Regions from separate parts of the Acidovorax temperans genome, predicted to be linked through region 3. Evidence: predicted binding sites of a transcription regulator. Region 3 holds the regulator's gene; each other region holds the start of a gene.
The links. The regulator sigma-54, encoded in region 3, starts transcription at its own class of promoters, with help from an activator protein. The targets are predictions, from matches to a motif close to TGGCANGNAANCTGCTTT.
Positions count from the first base shown of each region.

Region 1 (5,119 bases), 430 kb from region 3:
TGGAGCATGGGTTTCCGTCGCAACAGGCAATCAACAAAACGCGCATTGTGGCCCCGGCATGTGCGGTGCGTGGGCGGCCTGCGTTGCTCAGAACAAAAAGTACCGCTGCGCCATGGGCAGCACCGTGGCGGGCTCGCAGGTGAGCAGCTGGCCGTCGGCGCGCACGGTGTAGGTCTGCGCGTCCACCTCCATCTTGGGGGCGTAGCTGTTGTGCACCATGTGCTGCTTGCGCACGCCACGGATATTGCGCACCGCGCTGAGCGTCTTGCGCAGGCCAAAGCGCTCGCCAATGCCTGCGGTCAGCCCCGCTTGCGACACAAAGGTGAGCGAGGTCTTGGCAATGGCCCCGCCAAACGCGCCGAACATGGGCCGGTAGTGCACGGGCTGGGGCGTGGGGATGGAGGCATTGGGGTCGCCCATGGCGGCCATGGCGATCAAGCCGCCCTTCAGGATGAGCGCGGGTTTGACGCCGAAGAACGCAGGCTTCCATATCACGATGTCGGCCCACTTGCCCACTTCGAGCGAGCCCACCTCGTGAGCGATGCCGTGGGCAATGGCGGGGTTGATGGTGTACTTGGCCACGTAGCGCTTGATGCGCGTGTTGTCGTTGCGGACCGTGTCACCTTGCAAGCTGCCGCGCTGCACCTTCATCTTGTGCGCGGTTTGCCAGGTGCGCAGGATGACCTCGCCCACGCGGCCCATGGCCTGGCTGTCGCTGCTCATCATGCTGATGGCGCCCAGGTCGTGCAGGATGTCTTCGGCGGCGATGGTCTCTTTGCGGATACGGCTTTCGGCAAAGGCCAGGTCCTCCGCAATGCTGGCATCGAGGTGGTGGCAGACCATGAGCATGTCCACGTGCTCGTCCAGCGTGTTGTGCGTGTAGGGCATGGTGGGGTTGGTGGAGCTGGGCAAAAAGTTGTCCTCACCCACCACGCGCAGGATGTCGGGTGCGTGCCCGCCGCCCGCGCCTTCGGTGTGGAAGGCGCAAATGCCACGACCGGCCACGGCGGCGATGGTGTTCTCCACAAAGCCGGATTCGTTGAGCGTGTCAGAGTGGATGGCGACTTGCGTGTCGGTCTCGTCCGCCACGTCCAGGCAGTTGCTGATGGCCGAGGGCGTGGTGCCCCAGTCTTCGTGCAGCTTGAGGCCAATGGCCCCGGCGTTGATCTGCTCGTGCAGCGCATCGGGCAGGCTGGCGTTGCCCTTGCCGAGGAAGCCCAGGTTCATGGGGAAGGCGTCGGCTGATTGCAGCATGCGCTCCATGTTGAAGGGGCCGGACGTGCAGGTGGTGGCCAGCGTGCCCGTGGCGGGGCCGGTGCCGCCGCCCAGCATGGTGGTCACGCCGCTGGCCAGGGCTTCCTCGATCTGCTGCGGGCAGATGTAGTGGATGTGGCTGTCGATGCCGCCTGCGGTGACGATGTTGCCCTCGCAGCTGATGACCTCGGTGCCGGGGCCGATGATGATGTCCACGCCGGGCTGCGTGTCGGGGTTGCCCGCCTTGCCAATGGCCGCGATGCGGCCCGCTTTGAGACCAACGTCGGCCTTGAAGATGCCGGTGTGGTCCACCACCAGGGCGTTGGTCAGCACCGTATCGACCGCGCCACCGGCATTGGTGCGCTGGCTTTGGGCCATGCCGTCGCGGATGGTCTTGCCGCCGCCAAACTTCACCTCTTCGCCGTAGCTGCCTGCACGCAGGGTGTAGTCGGCCTCGACTTCGAGGATCAGTTCGGTGTCGGCCAGGCGCAGCCGGTCGCCCACGGTGGGGCCGAACATTTCGGCATAGGCGCGTCGTCCAATGGTTGCCATGGGGGTGCTCCGCTAGAACGGTCTACTATGGTTTTGATAGCTGCCTACGCTTATCCAATAAGCGCTAGAGGCTGATTTGTTTCAATGTTTCAGAGCGCGCCCTGCGTCAGGCCCTGAAAGCCATACACCTTGCGCTCGCCTGCGTAGTCCACCAGGTCTACGGTGCGCTCCTGGCCGGGCTCAAAGCGCACGGCGGTGCCGGATGCAATGTTCAGCCGCATGCCGCGTGCAGCGGCGCGGTCAAAGCCCAGGGCGTTGTTCGTTTCGGCAAAGTGGTAGTGCGAGCCGACCTGGATGGGCCGGTCGCCCGTGTTGCGCACCACCAGCGTGAGGGTGCGGCGGCCCGCGTTGAGCACGTGCTCGCCGGGTTCGGTGATGAGTTCGCCGGGGATCATGAAGGCTCCTTGGAAGGGAAGGCTCAGGCCATCTGCGCCAGCAGCGCGCCACCGAACGCAGCCACGCCAGCACCTGCAGCGCGGGCCAGCCACACATGGCGGTGGCGCAGCGCCCAGCCCGCCGCCAGGCCTGCGCTGTGCAGCAGCACGGTAGCCGTGAGCATGCCTGCCAGGGTCCACCAGGCGCTGTCGCTGCCTGCCAGCTCATAGCCATGGGCCACGCCGTGGAAGACGGCAAACACGCCCACACCCAGTGCCGCCACCAGCCCGGGCACGCGCAGGCGCGACACGACGAGCAGACCGGTGACCAGCAGCGACGCGGCAATCATCGGCTCCACCGCAGGCAGCGCCACGCCCTGCAGCCCCAGCACGGCGCCCACCAGCAGCATGGCCGCAAAGCCCGCGGGGCCCCATAGCAGGTCGCGCCCGGCGCTGCGGGCGGCCAGGGCGCTCCACAGGCCCACGGCCACCATGGCAGCCAGGTGGTCCAGCCCGAACAGGGGGTGCACAAAGCCGCTGATGAAACCGCTGTGGCTGTGCGCTTCTACGCCTGTATGGGCGCTAGCGCTCATGGATAAAGCGCTGGCAGCTATCAGAATAAGAGCGGATTTGGTGCGGGGGGAAAGCATGGGTGAATCTCCAAAAAAGGGGGCAGACGGCGACAGCAGAGTGCGTCAGACGATCGGCTGGTGTACGGTGACCAGCTTGGTGCCATCGGGAAACGTCGCCTCGACCTGGATGTCCGGAATCATCTCGGCGATGCCCTCCATCACGTCCGCGCGGGTCAGCACGGTGCGGCCTTCGCTCATGAGCTGCGCCACGGTCTTGCCGTCGCGTGCGCCTTCCATCACGGCGGCGCTGATCAGAGCCACGGCCTCGGGGTAGTTGAGCTTCAGCCCCCGGGCCTTGCGGCGCTCTGCCAGCAGGGCGGCGGTGAAGATCAGCAGCTTGTCTTTTTCGCGGGGAGTCAGTTCCATATTGCTTCGCTTCCACATCAGACCGCGCGGCTGTCAAGGCAGGCCGAACGCGGGGGCGGTTCCATGGCGCTCGTTCATGCAATTGCCGTGCCGCCTTCTTGTGGCCGCCAGGGCGCCCACGGGATGGCGAGGCCGCGGCCACGCCCGTGCTTGGTGCGCACGCCAGCGTGCACCACAGTGGTGCTGTGCACCATGTTGGAGTGCAAGACGAGGTGGGTTAATGGCCGGGGCTCAGCGTGCTGCCAGTCGGTCGTAGAGTTCGCCCAACTGGCGCGGCAACTGGGCGGTGGTCTCGGCCACGCGGTAGTTACGCCAGCCGAAGATGCGGCGTACGTAGGCGTCAGCCCCGGGGTCGACCACCAGGCCATGGCACTGCACGCCCAGGCGCCGCGCGGCCAGCACGGCGGCGCGGGCATCTTCGGTCAGGTAGCGGGCATCGAACACGTCGATGTCCGACGGTGCGCCGTCGGTGATGAGCACGATGGCGCGCGGGCCGGCGGGCTCGGCCAGCAGGCAGCGCGTGGCATGGCGCAGCGCAGCGCCGATGCGGGTGGACCCGGCAGCGCGGGTGCCCAGGATGCGCTGGGTGTGCGCCGCATCCAGCGGCGTGCCGAAGTCCAGCAGCCGCAGGTATTGCACCGCAGCGCGGGTGTTGGAGGCAAAGCCGTGGATGGCGATGCGGTCGTGCCCGGCCTGGGCGGCACGCGCCAGCAGCAGCGCTGCCTGCTGCTCGACGGCCAGCAAGGGCTGCGTGCTGCCGGCGGCAACGTCGCCGGTGGAGGCCGACAGGTCGAGCAACACCAGCACGCTGCAGCGCGGCGCCTCGATGCCGGGGCGCACGAACAGCCGCCCATCGGGAGCCAGCGCCAGGCGCCGCTGCACCTGCACATCGATGGCGGCGTCGAGATCGAGGTCCTCACCTTCCCACTGCCGGCGCAGGCGCTGGTTGCGGCTCAGACGGCGCCGGCTGCGCCAGGGCGTGGCGGGCTCGGCTGCGGGCGGCAAGCCGTGAAGTGTTGCGGCCGGGGGCACGACCTCGCGCACGGTGCACCAGTCGGTGCGTTCGCGCTGCAGGCGGTAGTCCCATTCCGGGTAGAGGTGGCAGATGCCCTCGTCGATGGGTTGTTCTTCGGCATCGGTCGGCGGAGTGTCGGCTGCTGACGCGTCGGCGGGCCGGGGTGGCGCGGCGGGTACCTGCAGCGCTTCGGTGGTGTCGTCGGCCGTGGCGCCGTGTTGCCAGAGGTAGCTATGGTCGTCGCGGTAGGCGGCCGGCACCACGCACTGCTGCGGGTCTAGCCGCACGCGCATCTGGCCCAGGTCGTTGGCGAGGATGGAGGCCAGGCGCCGGAAGGCGGTGTGGTCCGCCAGACCGTGGTCATGGCGGGTGGCGGCAAACAGCGTGCGGCCCTTGTGCACCCAGTGGTTGCCGTCGGCGTAGTGGCCGTCGAGCAGCGCGCGGCCCAGGCGGGCCAGCAGGCTGGGCACGTCCAGCCCGTGCGGGTCGTGCGCCGGCTGGGCCTGCAGGAACCAGCGGCGCACGCCGGGCAGGCGCTGCATCAACAGCGCTTCAACGCGCGCATCCTCGACCATTGACGCCACGGCCAGGCCCAGTGGCTTGAGCGTGCCCGCAGACTGGGCCTGTGACGAATACAGCAGGTGCGCCGCTGCGTGGGCAATGGCCGCGCGTGCCAGCGTGGCATCCTGCATGACCGCCGCCGGCAGCAGCAGGTGCGTGACACTGAGCACGGCACGCGGGGCCGTGGACGGCGACGGGGAGGCGCCGGCCAGTGTTTGCAGCGTGAGCGTGCGCCGGCTCAGGGCGCCGAGCAGCAGGCCCAGCGCGGCGAGGGTGGGCGTGTCAGCGTCGGCGCGGCACATCGCGGCTCAGGGGAAGTGGGCATCCACGAGCTGGCGCAACGCGGCCAGCAGGTCCGGGTCGTC
Region 1 covers NZ_CP117193.1:779,783-784,901, forward strand. The annotation lists gene ureE (urease accessory protein UreE) at 1-8, opposite strand, end outside; gene ureC (urease subunit alpha) at 88-1,806, opposite strand; gene PQV96_RS03670 (urease subunit beta) at 1,896-2,201, opposite strand; gene PQV96_RS03675 (HupE/UreJ family protein) at 2,225-2,830, opposite strand; gene PQV96_RS03680 (urease subunit gamma) at 2,876-3,178, opposite strand; gene PQV96_RS03685 (nitric oxide reductase activation protein NorD) at 3,410-5,056, opposite strand; gene PQV96_RS03690 (CbbQ/NirQ/NorQ/GpvN family protein) at 5,063-5,119, opposite strand, start outside.
Region 1: PQV96_RS03680 (urease subunit gamma) is a predicted target of sigma-54. The motif match lies at 3,254-3,271, and genes of this name have one in related genera.

Region 2 (5,119 bases), 2.2 Mb from region 3:
GAGCCCCGCGAATGAAAAATCCAGATCGCCGCTGTGCAGCAAAGGCCGTGGCAGCTTGAAGGCTGCCGCATCACCCTGCTGCGCCATGCGCGACAAGGCGGGCCCGCCGGGGTAGCCTAGGCCCATGAGCTTGGCAGATTTGTCAAACGCTTCGCCCGCCGCGTCGTCAATGGTTTCACCCAAAATTTCGTAGCGGCCCACGCCATCGACTCGCATGAGCTGGGTGTGGCCGCCAGACACCAGCAGCGCCACAAACGGGAACTCGGGCGGGTCGGCACTCAAGAAGGGTGAAAGCAAATGCCCCTCCAAGTGGTGCACGCCCAGCACGGGTTTGCCCAGCGCCGCGCCCAGGGCGCAGGCCACGCCTGCACCCACCAGCAAGGCCCCGGCCAAGCCTGGTCCTTGGGTGTAGGCGACCACGTCCACATCGGCCAGGGTTTGGCCGGCATCGGTCAGCACCTGGGTGGCCAGCGGCAGCACGCGGCGGATGTGGTCGCGGCTGGCCAGCTCGGGCACCACGCCGCCATAGGCCTGGTGCATTTCAATTTGGCTGTGCAATGCGTGCGACAACAGCACGGGCACGCCGGTGTCGGCAGAACGCACCAGCGCCACGCCCGTTTCATCGCAAGAAGATTCAATACCCAGGATCAGCAGACTCATGCCCTGAGTGTAAAACCCCTGCCCTGGCGCAGCGCGGTGCTGCGCCCAAGCCCTCTCGCATGCACAGCTATGCGCCTACACGACCGCAGGCTTACCAGCGGTCTGAACGCATGCGCAGTTCCCAGACCCCGCCGCGCAGTTCATACACGCCGACGGCGCCGTAGCGCTGCTCGCCCTTGTCGTCCCAGCTCATGGTGCCAATCACCGGGGCATAGCCGTTGATGGTGCGCATGGCCTTGATGATGTCTTTGGGATCGGCCGACTTGGCCTTTTGCATGGCGGCCGTCAACACATAGGTGCTGTCGTAGCTGTAGTGGCCGCCATAGGCCGGGGGCTTTTGGTAGGCGTCGATGTACTTCTCCAGGAAGGGCTTGCCGGTGGTGAACTCCTTGGCCTCCAGCACGGGGGATGTGGCGTACAACCCCTCAATCAAGCCCGCGCCCTTGGCCATGTCGGTGGTCTTCACCGTGTCTCCACCCAGCAGCTTGACTTGCGTGTGGCCCACCTTCTGCAGGGCCTTGAGCAAAGCGAGCGCCTGGAAGTCGTTGAGCGTGGAGACGATGACCTCGACCCGCGCGGCCTTGAGCTCACCGGCCAGGGCGTCAAACTCCACTGTCTTGTCGTCAAACGACTTGCGCACCACCACCTCCTTGTTTTCGGCCTTGAGCTGGGCGGCCGCGCCATCGGTCAGGCCCTTGCCGTAGGGCGTGCCATCGTCCAGCGCGGCATAGCGGGATGCGCTGAGCTGCGTGGCGGCAAACGAGCCAATGGCACGGGCCTGCAGCGTGTCGTTGGCCACCATGCGGAAGGTGGAGTTCAAGCCCAGCTGGGTGAACTTGGGGTTGGTCGAAATCGCAATCTGGGCGATGTCCTTGGCCGCATAGATGGGCGCGGCTTCAATGCTCACGCCCGAATTGAGGTGGCCAATGACCGCCACCACCCCGGCATCCACCAGTTGCTGGGCCACTTGCTTGCCCGTGGCCGCATCGGCCTTGTCGTCCACCGACACCACTTCCAGCTTGACGCGCTTGCCGTCCACCATGAAGCCGTCCTTGTTCAGCTCTTGCACGGCCAGGTTCACGCCGTTGAGCAGGTCTTGCCCCAGCGCCCCCAGGGGGCCAGTCAGGGGCTGGGCTACGCCGATCTTGAGGGTGTCTGGCACCTTGCTGCAACCGGCCAGCACAGCGGCTGCCACCAAGGTGGGCAGCAGGGCCAAGGCCACCGGGAAACGGCGACGCGCGATGTGATTCTTCATGCAGTGGACTCCTGAATATGAGATGAATGATCAAGTGACCGGAGGTATAGAAGAGCAGCCGGGCCCCGCACCAGCGGGTATGCCCCGCCAGGGTTACATTTATTAGCAAGTTTCAGGCCCCGTAAGCCACGGCAGCGTGAGCCACACCTTGTGCACGACCCTGCGCACCGCAGCAGCGCACCAAAAAGTGGCGTAAATCTTGCTTAAAGTAGCGGTATGAATGAGGCATTACGTATCGTGGTGGTCGCCTCCGACCTGGCCGTCACCGACCCGGATGACGAACACGCGCTGCTGCAAGCGCAGCGCTCCAAGGCGTTGCGCATTGGTTTGCTGGAAAACAACTTCAACCTCATTGCCACACTGCCCGCCGACGTTTTCCTGAGCGACCGTCTGGCGCAGCTGCAACCCGACCTGATCATCGTGGACGCCGAGAGCGAAGCCCGCGATGCGCTGGAGCATGTGGTGATGGCCACGCGCGATGCCCGCCGGCCCATCGTCATGTTCACCAACGACGAGGACACCTCGCACGTCAAGGACGCGGTGGCCGCAGGCGTGTCGGCCTACATCGTGGCGGGGCTGGCGCCGCAGCGCATACGCCCCATCCTTCATGTCGCCATGGCGCGCTTTCAGCACGAGCAGGCCTTGCGGGCGGAGCTGGCCGATGCCAAGACCGAGCTCAAGGACCGCAAGACCATCGACCGCGCCAAGGGCCTGCTCATGCAGCGCCAGGGCCTGAGCGAACAGGCCGCCTACGACAAGCTGCGCAAGACGGCCATGGACAAGGGTCTCAAGCTCGTGGATGTAGCCCAGCGCATGTTGGATGTGATGGACCTGCTCGGCTGACGGCGAGCACCGCCCCGCCCTTCGCACCGCACCACGTCACACCACCCCGCAATGGGGCAGCACCACACCGCAGCAGCACGCCCATGGAGCAGCCACGGCTCTGCGAAGGAACAGCGATGGTGCAACGCACAAATCGCGTGCAGGCCTGCGCCACGCCACAGGTGCACAGCAGGCATACCCCTTCAAGCCAAAACATGCTGTAGCGCTTTATCTGCAATCGCTACTAGCTATCAAATAAATAGCAAACGCATTCTTTTCAAAGCTGGCACACCGCTTGCATCAGCTCCTGCATAGACCAATGAAGGTCTTGTACTGGCAGCAAACACCCAACGGCGGGTGAATGCAGCCAAGGAGCCCCAGGCTCCACCCAGGACAAAGGCGTCCCCACCCTTGCAACGTGCTGCTACGGCAGCCGTGCGAGGCGTGAGGACGCCTTTTTTGTTTTCTTCACCGACTTGCCCTTGAGGGATGTGCCATGACCGATTTGTTGAAAACCAGCCTCCACCGCCGCACCGTGCTGCAAGCGGCCACCGTGGGCGCCGTGGGTGTCAGCCCCGCACTGCGTGCGCTTGTCCACGCCCAGGGGTCGGATGCGCCGGAGAAGAAAGAGGTCAAGATCGGCTTCATCCCGCTGACCGACTGCGCCAGCGTGGTGATGGCCTCGGTGCTGGGCATCGACAAAAAATACGGCGTCACCATCATCCCCACCAAGGAAGCCAGCTGGGCCGGTGTGCGCGACAAGCTGGTCAACGGTGAGCTGGACTTTGCCCACGTGCTGTATGGCCTGGTGTATGGCGTGCACCTGGGTGTGAGCGGCCCCAAGAAAGACATGGCCGTGCTGATGAACCTGAACCACAACGGCCAGGCCATCACGCTGTCTAAAAAGCTGGCGGACAAGGGCGCCGTGAACGGCGCCGGGCTGGCCAAGCTAATGGCCAGCGAAAAGCGCGAGTACACCTTTGCCCAGACCTTCCCCACCGGCACGCACGCCATGTGGCTGTATTACTGGCTGGCCGCGCATGGCATTGACCCGATGAAGGACGCCAAGGTCATCACCGTGCCCCCACCGCAAATGGTGGCCAACATGCGCGTGGGCAACATGGACGGCTTCTGCGTAGGCGAGCCCTGGAACCAGCGCGCCATCATGGACGGCATCGGGGTCACGGCCAGCACCACACAAGCCATCTGGCAAGACCACCCCGAGAAGGTGCTGGGCACCACGGCCGAGTTTGCGCAAAAGTACCCCAACACCGCACGCGCCGTGACGGCCGCCATCCTGGAAGCCAGCCGCTGGATCGACGAAGGCCTGGCCAACAAGAACAAGATGGCCGAAACCATTGCGGGCAAGGCCTATGTGAACACCAGTGTGGATGCGATCAACCAGCGCATCCTGGGCCGCTACCAGGACGGCATGGGCAAGAGCTGGGACGACCCGAACCACATGAAGTTCTATAACGACGGCGCAGTGAACTTCCCCTACCTGTCTGACGGCATGTGGTTCCTCACCCAGCACAAGCGCTGGGGCCTGCTCAAGGACCACCCCGACTACGCGGGCGTGGCCAAGGCCATCAACCGGATCGATCTCTACAAGCAGGCCGCCACTGCGTCCAAGACCCCCCTGCCCAAGAGCGACACGCGCAGCCACAAGCTGATCGACGGCGTGGTGTGGGACGGCAAGGACCCCAAGAAGTACGCCGACGGCTTCAAGATCAAGGCCTGAAGCCCACCCCCTTCATCGCAACACCCACGCCCCGCCCTCCCCCACGTTGAAACCAGGAGATCGCCATGGTCAGTGCTGTTTTTCACACCCCGCTGGACGCCGCGCCCCACGCGGACAAGCCCGCTACAAACTCCATAGCGCCTAGCGCTTTATCCATGAGCGCTACAGCCCAAAACGCCTCTAAAACCGCAGCCACCACCTCTACCAAAGCCTCCGGGCGTGACCTGGCCACCTGGTCACGCAACTTCTGGATGGCAGTACTGCCACCGGCCTGCGGTGTGGCTTTGCTGCTGGTGGCCTGGGCCATGGTGTCTGCAGCCACAGGCAAGAGTATCCCGTCTCCGCTGGAGACCTGGGGCCAGGCGGTGGAGGTGTTCAGCAACCCCTTCTACCGCAATGGCCCCAACGACCAGGGCGTGGGCTGGAACGTGCTGATGAGCCTGCAGCGCGTGGCCGTGGGCTTTGGGCTGGCGGCGCTGGTGGGCATTCCGGCCGGGTTTGTCATCGGGCGCTTCAACATCCTGTCGCGCATGTTCAACCCGCTCATCAGCCTGCTGCGCCCCGTGTCGCCCCTGGCTTGGCTGCCCATCGGCCTGCTGGTGTTCAAGGGCGCCAACCCGGCTGCCATCTGGACCATCTTC
Region 2 covers NZ_CP117193.1:2,672,047-2,677,165, forward strand. The annotation lists gene tsaD (tRNA (adenosine(37)-N6)-threonylcarbamoyltransferase complex transferase subunit TsaD) at 1-660, opposite strand, end outside; gene PQV96_RS12655 (branched-chain amino acid ABC transporter substrate-binding protein) at 752-1,915, opposite strand; gene PQV96_RS12660 (ANTAR domain-containing response regulator) at 2,132-2,758, shown strand; gene PQV96_RS12665 (CmpA/NrtA family ABC transporter substrate-binding protein) at 3,234-4,478, shown strand; gene ntrB (nitrate ABC transporter permease) at 4,544-5,119, shown strand, end outside.
Region 2: PQV96_RS12660 (ANTAR domain-containing response regulator) is a predicted target of sigma-54. The motif match lies at 2,104-2,121, and genes of this name have one in related genera.

Region 3 (5,119 bases):
ATCGCACAGGCGCTGGGGACCAGCGGCAAGGCCTCCATCCGCCGGCGCAAGCTGCCTGCCGAACATGCCGTGTGGCTTGTGATCGGACTGGCGCTGTTTCGCGACCGGCCACTGTGGCAGGTGGTGCAGCAGCTGGATTTGAGCCTGGATGGACAAGCGCCGCCCGCACCGAGCGTCAGCGTGCAAGCCCGCCAGCGCCTGGGCGAGGAGCCTCTGGCCGAGCTGTTCGCTCTACTGACCCAAGCCTGGAGCCGTCCTGCGGTGAATGTGCGCCAGCCACTGCGCGTACTGGCTGTGGATGGTGTGGTCTGGTCGGCGCCGGACACCCCTGAGAATCGAGTCGAACTGGGCAGCTGCAGCAACCAGCATGGCCTCTCGCCCTGGCCGCAGATCCGCGCCACTTGCCTGATGGACACACACAGCCACGAGATGCTTGATGCCAAGCTCGGCGCCATGGACTGCGGCGAATTGAGCCTGGCAGCGCAGTTGCGCGGCGAGGATCACTCCGTGACCCTGTTTGACCGAGCGTACTTCTCGGCAGCGTTCCTGTTGGACTGGCAGGCTGCGGGTACGCAGCGCCACTGGTTGATGCGCGCGCGGGACAATCTGCGCCATGAGATCGTCCAGCAACTGGCGCGCGGCGATGCGCTGATCCGCATGCCGGTGTCCCCACAAGCGCGCAAGGCACACCCGCATCTGCCCAGCCACTGGCAGGCACGCCTGATCGAGGTGAGCGTGGGTGGACGGCTGCGCCGCTTCATCACATCCTTGCTGTGTCCCCGCACGCATCCGGCGCAGGAGCTGGCCGAGCTCTACCGCCAGCGTTGGGAGATCGAGTTGGGGTTCCGGGAGATCAAGCAGACCCTGCAGGAGGGTGAGCCGGTGCTGCGCAGCAAGCAGCCCGCGCTGGTGCGCCAGGAGCTGTGGGGTGTGCTGATCGCCTACACGCTGCTGCGCCGCTGGATGCGCGAGATGGCAGCGCACGTCCAGGTCGAGCCCCAGCGCATCAGCTTCCACACAGCCAGCTACGCCATCGTGAACTTGCTGGCGGTCCCCAGCCTGGACTCTGCCGGCACCTTGCCCAAGCAGTTGGCAGCCCTGTTGGCGCAATCGCGACACTTCGTGCTGCCGCCACGCCGCACTGGGCGCAGCTTCCCAAGGGTCGTCAAAAAACGCGCTTCCAAATTCCCAACGAAAAAATGCCAGTCAGCTCTTAACTGACTGGCATTGCGCGCCAGCGGGCTTTTTTCATGCTGGGCGGCAATGCATGGCTACAATGATTGCAAGATTCGTGCCCTCCATGAAACATCGCATTACCTCCCTCCTTGTGCTTGCAGCCTTGACCTGCGCCTTTGGCGCGGCGCAGGCTGAAAAGGCCGACCGCAGCAAGCCCATGAACATCGAGGCCGATGCGCTGCGGCACGATGAAGTCAAACAGACCAGCGTCTTTTCGGGCCGGGTGGTGATGACCAAGGGCTCCATCGTGCTGCGCGGTGCGCGGCTGGATGTGCGCCAGGATGCCGATGGCTACCAGTCGGGCATCGTCACCGCTGAAGCCGGCAAGCGCGCGTTCTTCCGCCAAAAGCGCGACACGTTGCCAGGCGCACCCGAGGAATTCATTGAAGGCGAGGGCGAGGTCATCGAATACGACGGCCGCACCGACAACGTGCGCTTTATCACCCGCGCCGAGCTGCGCCGCTACCGGGGCGGTGCCTTGAGCGACGAAATCACGGGCGCCGTCATCGTCTACAACAACCTGACCGATGTGTTCACGGTGGACGGGCAAAAGAAGGCCACGCCTTCGGCCGACGGCCAAACCGGTAGCGGCCGCGTGCGCGCGGTGCTGGCGCCCAAGGAGCCCGCCGCCGGTGCGGCGGCGCCTGCAGCCCCGGCCTCTGGCCCGGCGCTGCGCCCCAGCAATTCTTTGGGCGGTGGCAGCCAGTGAGTGATCGTTCCGTGCAAGCCGCAGCCCCTGGCGTATCCTCCAGCCGCCTGGAAGTCTCGCACCTGGCCAAGTCCTACGGCAGCCGCAAGGTGGTTAAGGACGTTTCGCTGGTCGTGCAAAAAGGCGAAGTGGTGGGCTTGCTGGGCCCCAATGGCGCGGGCAAGACCACGTCGTTCTACATGATCGTGGGCCTGGTGCGCAGCGATGGCGGGGACATCCGTATCGATGGCCAGTCGGTGGCGCACATGCCCATCCATCGCCGCTCGCGGCTGGGGCTGTCTTATCTGCCGCAAGAAGCGTCGATCTTCCGCAAGCTCTCCGTCGAGGAGAACGTGCGCGCTGTGCTGGAGCTGCAGCGCGACGAGAACAACGCCCCGCTGTCGCGTGCGGCCATCGAAGAGCAGCTCACCTCGCTACTGCAGGAGCTGCGCGTGGAACACCTGCGCGCATCGCCCGCACTGGCCCTGTCGGGTGGCGAGCGCCGCCGCGTCGAGATCGCCCGCGCTCTGGCCACGCAGCCGCGCTTCATCCTGCTGGACGAGCCCTTTGCGGGCATCGACCCCATTGCCGTGATCGAGATCCAGCGCATCATCGGCTTCCTCAAGGCGCGCGGCATTGGCGTGCTGATCACCGACCACAACGTGCGCGAAACCCTGGGCATTTGCGACCACGCCTTCATCATCAGCGATGGGCGGGTGCTGGCGCAGGGCACGCCATCGGAGATCGTGGACAACGCCGAGGTACGCCGCGTGTACCTGGGCGAACACTTCCGCATGTGATGGCCAGTGTGAGTGTGGCTTTTGTGAATGGTGTGTCCGCGCTGGTGCGTGGGCTGGGGGCTCTGGCATGAAGCCCGGCCTGTCCCTGCGCGTTTCGCAGCACTTGGCCCTGACCCCGCAGCTGCAGCAATCCATTCGGTTGCTGCAGTTGTCCACGCTGGAGCTGGGCCAGGAAGTCGAGCAGATGCTCGACGAAAACCCTTTTCTCGAACGCGCCACCGACGAAGCACCGCGCGAAGAGTTTGGCCTGGAGCATGCCAACGCCCCCGCCCAGGCCGACGACCACGGTGTCGATGATGCTATCTATTCAGGAGCTAGCAGCGCTTCATCTACGGGCGCTGAAGGCGATTTTGATGCTTCATCAGATGCCGACCACAGCAGCAGCGTCGCTGACGAGCCCGACTGGAGCGGCGACGGCACGGTGGAGATGGCGCCCAACGACAGTGAGTGGGGTGGCGACGCCCCGCCTCGCAACCGCAATGACTCCGAAGGCGAGGAGGCCGACGCGACCGAACTGGCGCGTTCGCAAGAGTCCCTCACCGCCTTCCTGCACCGCCAGGCCTTGGCGCTGCGCCTGTCCGAAGTGGACAGCGCTGCTCTGCGCTTCCTGATCGAATCGCTCAACGACGACGGCTACCTGGAAGAGTCGCTGCAGGAGCTGGCCATTGCGTTGGCGGGCCCTGACGACCTGGAGCAGATCGACGAGCTGGTGCACCGCTTCACCGTAGCCCAGCGCCTGCTGCAAACCCTGGAACCCGTGGGCGTGGGTGCCCGCAACCTGGCCGAGTGCCTCACGCTGCAGCTCAGCGCTCTGGCGGCCGATGCGCACAGCGGCGTGCCGCCCGACGTGGTGCAGACTGCGCTGCAAATCTGCCAGCAACCGCTGGAAATGCTGGCCCGCCGCGATGTGCGCCGCCTCACCCAGGCCTGCACCGAAGGCGGTGCTGCGGGCGAAGAGCGTACCCGCGCCGCCATGGCCCTGATTGCCCGGCTGGAACCCCGCCCAGGGCGGCGCTTTGTGGACGTGGAGCGCAACATCATCGTGCCTGATGTGATCGTGCGCAAAGCCGGGCGCAGCAACGGCACCAGCGGGCAGCAGAATTTCATCGTCTCGCTCAACCCTGATGTGATGCCGCGCCTGCGCGTGCATGACATCTACGCTGGCGCCCTGCGCGGCGGCAAAGGGAGCAAGGGCGGCGAGGGCCACGCGGGCCTGCAGCAGCGCCTGCAAGAGGCGCGCTGGTTCATCAAGAACATCCAGCAGCGGTTTGACACCATCCTGCGCGTCTCGCGCGCCATCGTCGAGCGGCAAAAGAGCTTCTTCACCCATGGCGAGCTGGCCATGCGCCCGCTGGTGCTGCGCGACATTGCCGACGAGCTGGGCCTGCACGAATCCACCATCAGCCGCGTGACCACGGCCAAGTACATGGCCACGCCGATTGGCACGTACGAGCTCAAGTATTTCTTCGGCTCGGGCCTGGGCACCGAAACCGGGGGCAACGCCTCCAGCACGGCCGTGCGCGCGCTCATCAAACAGTTCGTGGCCGCTGAAAGCCCCACCAAGCCCTTGTCCGACAGCCAGTTGGCTGAGATGCTCAAGGAGCAAGGCATTGAATGCGCCCGCCGCACCGTGGCCAAATACCGCGAAGCGCTCAAGATTGCGCCGGCCAATTTGCGCAAGGCGTTGTAGCTGGCCACCGCCGCTGCAGCGTCCGTGCCAGGGCCTGTGGGCCTTGGCAGCGCGCCTGCCTTGCGTACCATGCACCGGCACCACCAGAGGTACCCCCTATGAACCAACTCCAACTTTTTCTCCCCTGCGCCGCTGGTGTCGAGGGCTTTCTGGCCGACGAGGTGCACGGCATCACCGGCCTCACGGGCAACGACCTGCTGGTGGGGCGCGGTGGCGTGCTGCTGCGCAGCTCCTGGCGCCAGGCGCTGCAGCTGAACCTGCACAGCCGCCTGGCCCAGCGCGTGCTGGTGCAACTGGCGCACCGCATGTACCGCTCTGAAAACGACCTGTACGCCCTGGCCAGCGACGTGGCCTGGGAGATCTGGTTCACCACGCGCCAGAGCTTCAAGATCGAGGTCACAGCCCAGCACAGCCCGCTGCAGAGCCTGAATTTCGCTGCCCTCAAGGTCAAAGACGCAGTGGCCGACCGCTTCCGTGCCAAGACCGGCGTGCGCCCGGATGTGAACACGCAGTGGCCCGACGTGCGCATTCACATGCACCTGACCACCGACGAAGCCACGATCTACATCGACACCTCGGGCGAGCCGCTGTTCAAGCGCGGCTGGCGCGAGGACAAGGGCGACGCCCCCCTGAAAGAAACCCTGGCCGCTGCGATGATCGCTGCCAGCGGCTGGGACCCGCACGGCGAGCACCCCCAGCCCCTGT
Region 3 covers NZ_CP117193.1:346,287-351,405, forward strand. The annotation lists gene PQV96_RS01540 (IS4 family transposase) at 1-1,221, shown strand, start outside; gene lptA (lipopolysaccharide transport periplasmic protein LptA) at 1,301-1,945, shown strand; gene lptB (LPS export ABC transporter ATP-binding protein) at 1,942-2,724, shown strand; gene rpoN (RNA polymerase factor sigma-54) at 2,792-4,414, shown strand; gene PQV96_RS01560 (THUMP domain-containing class I SAM-dependent RNA methyltransferase) at 4,513-5,119, shown strand, end outside.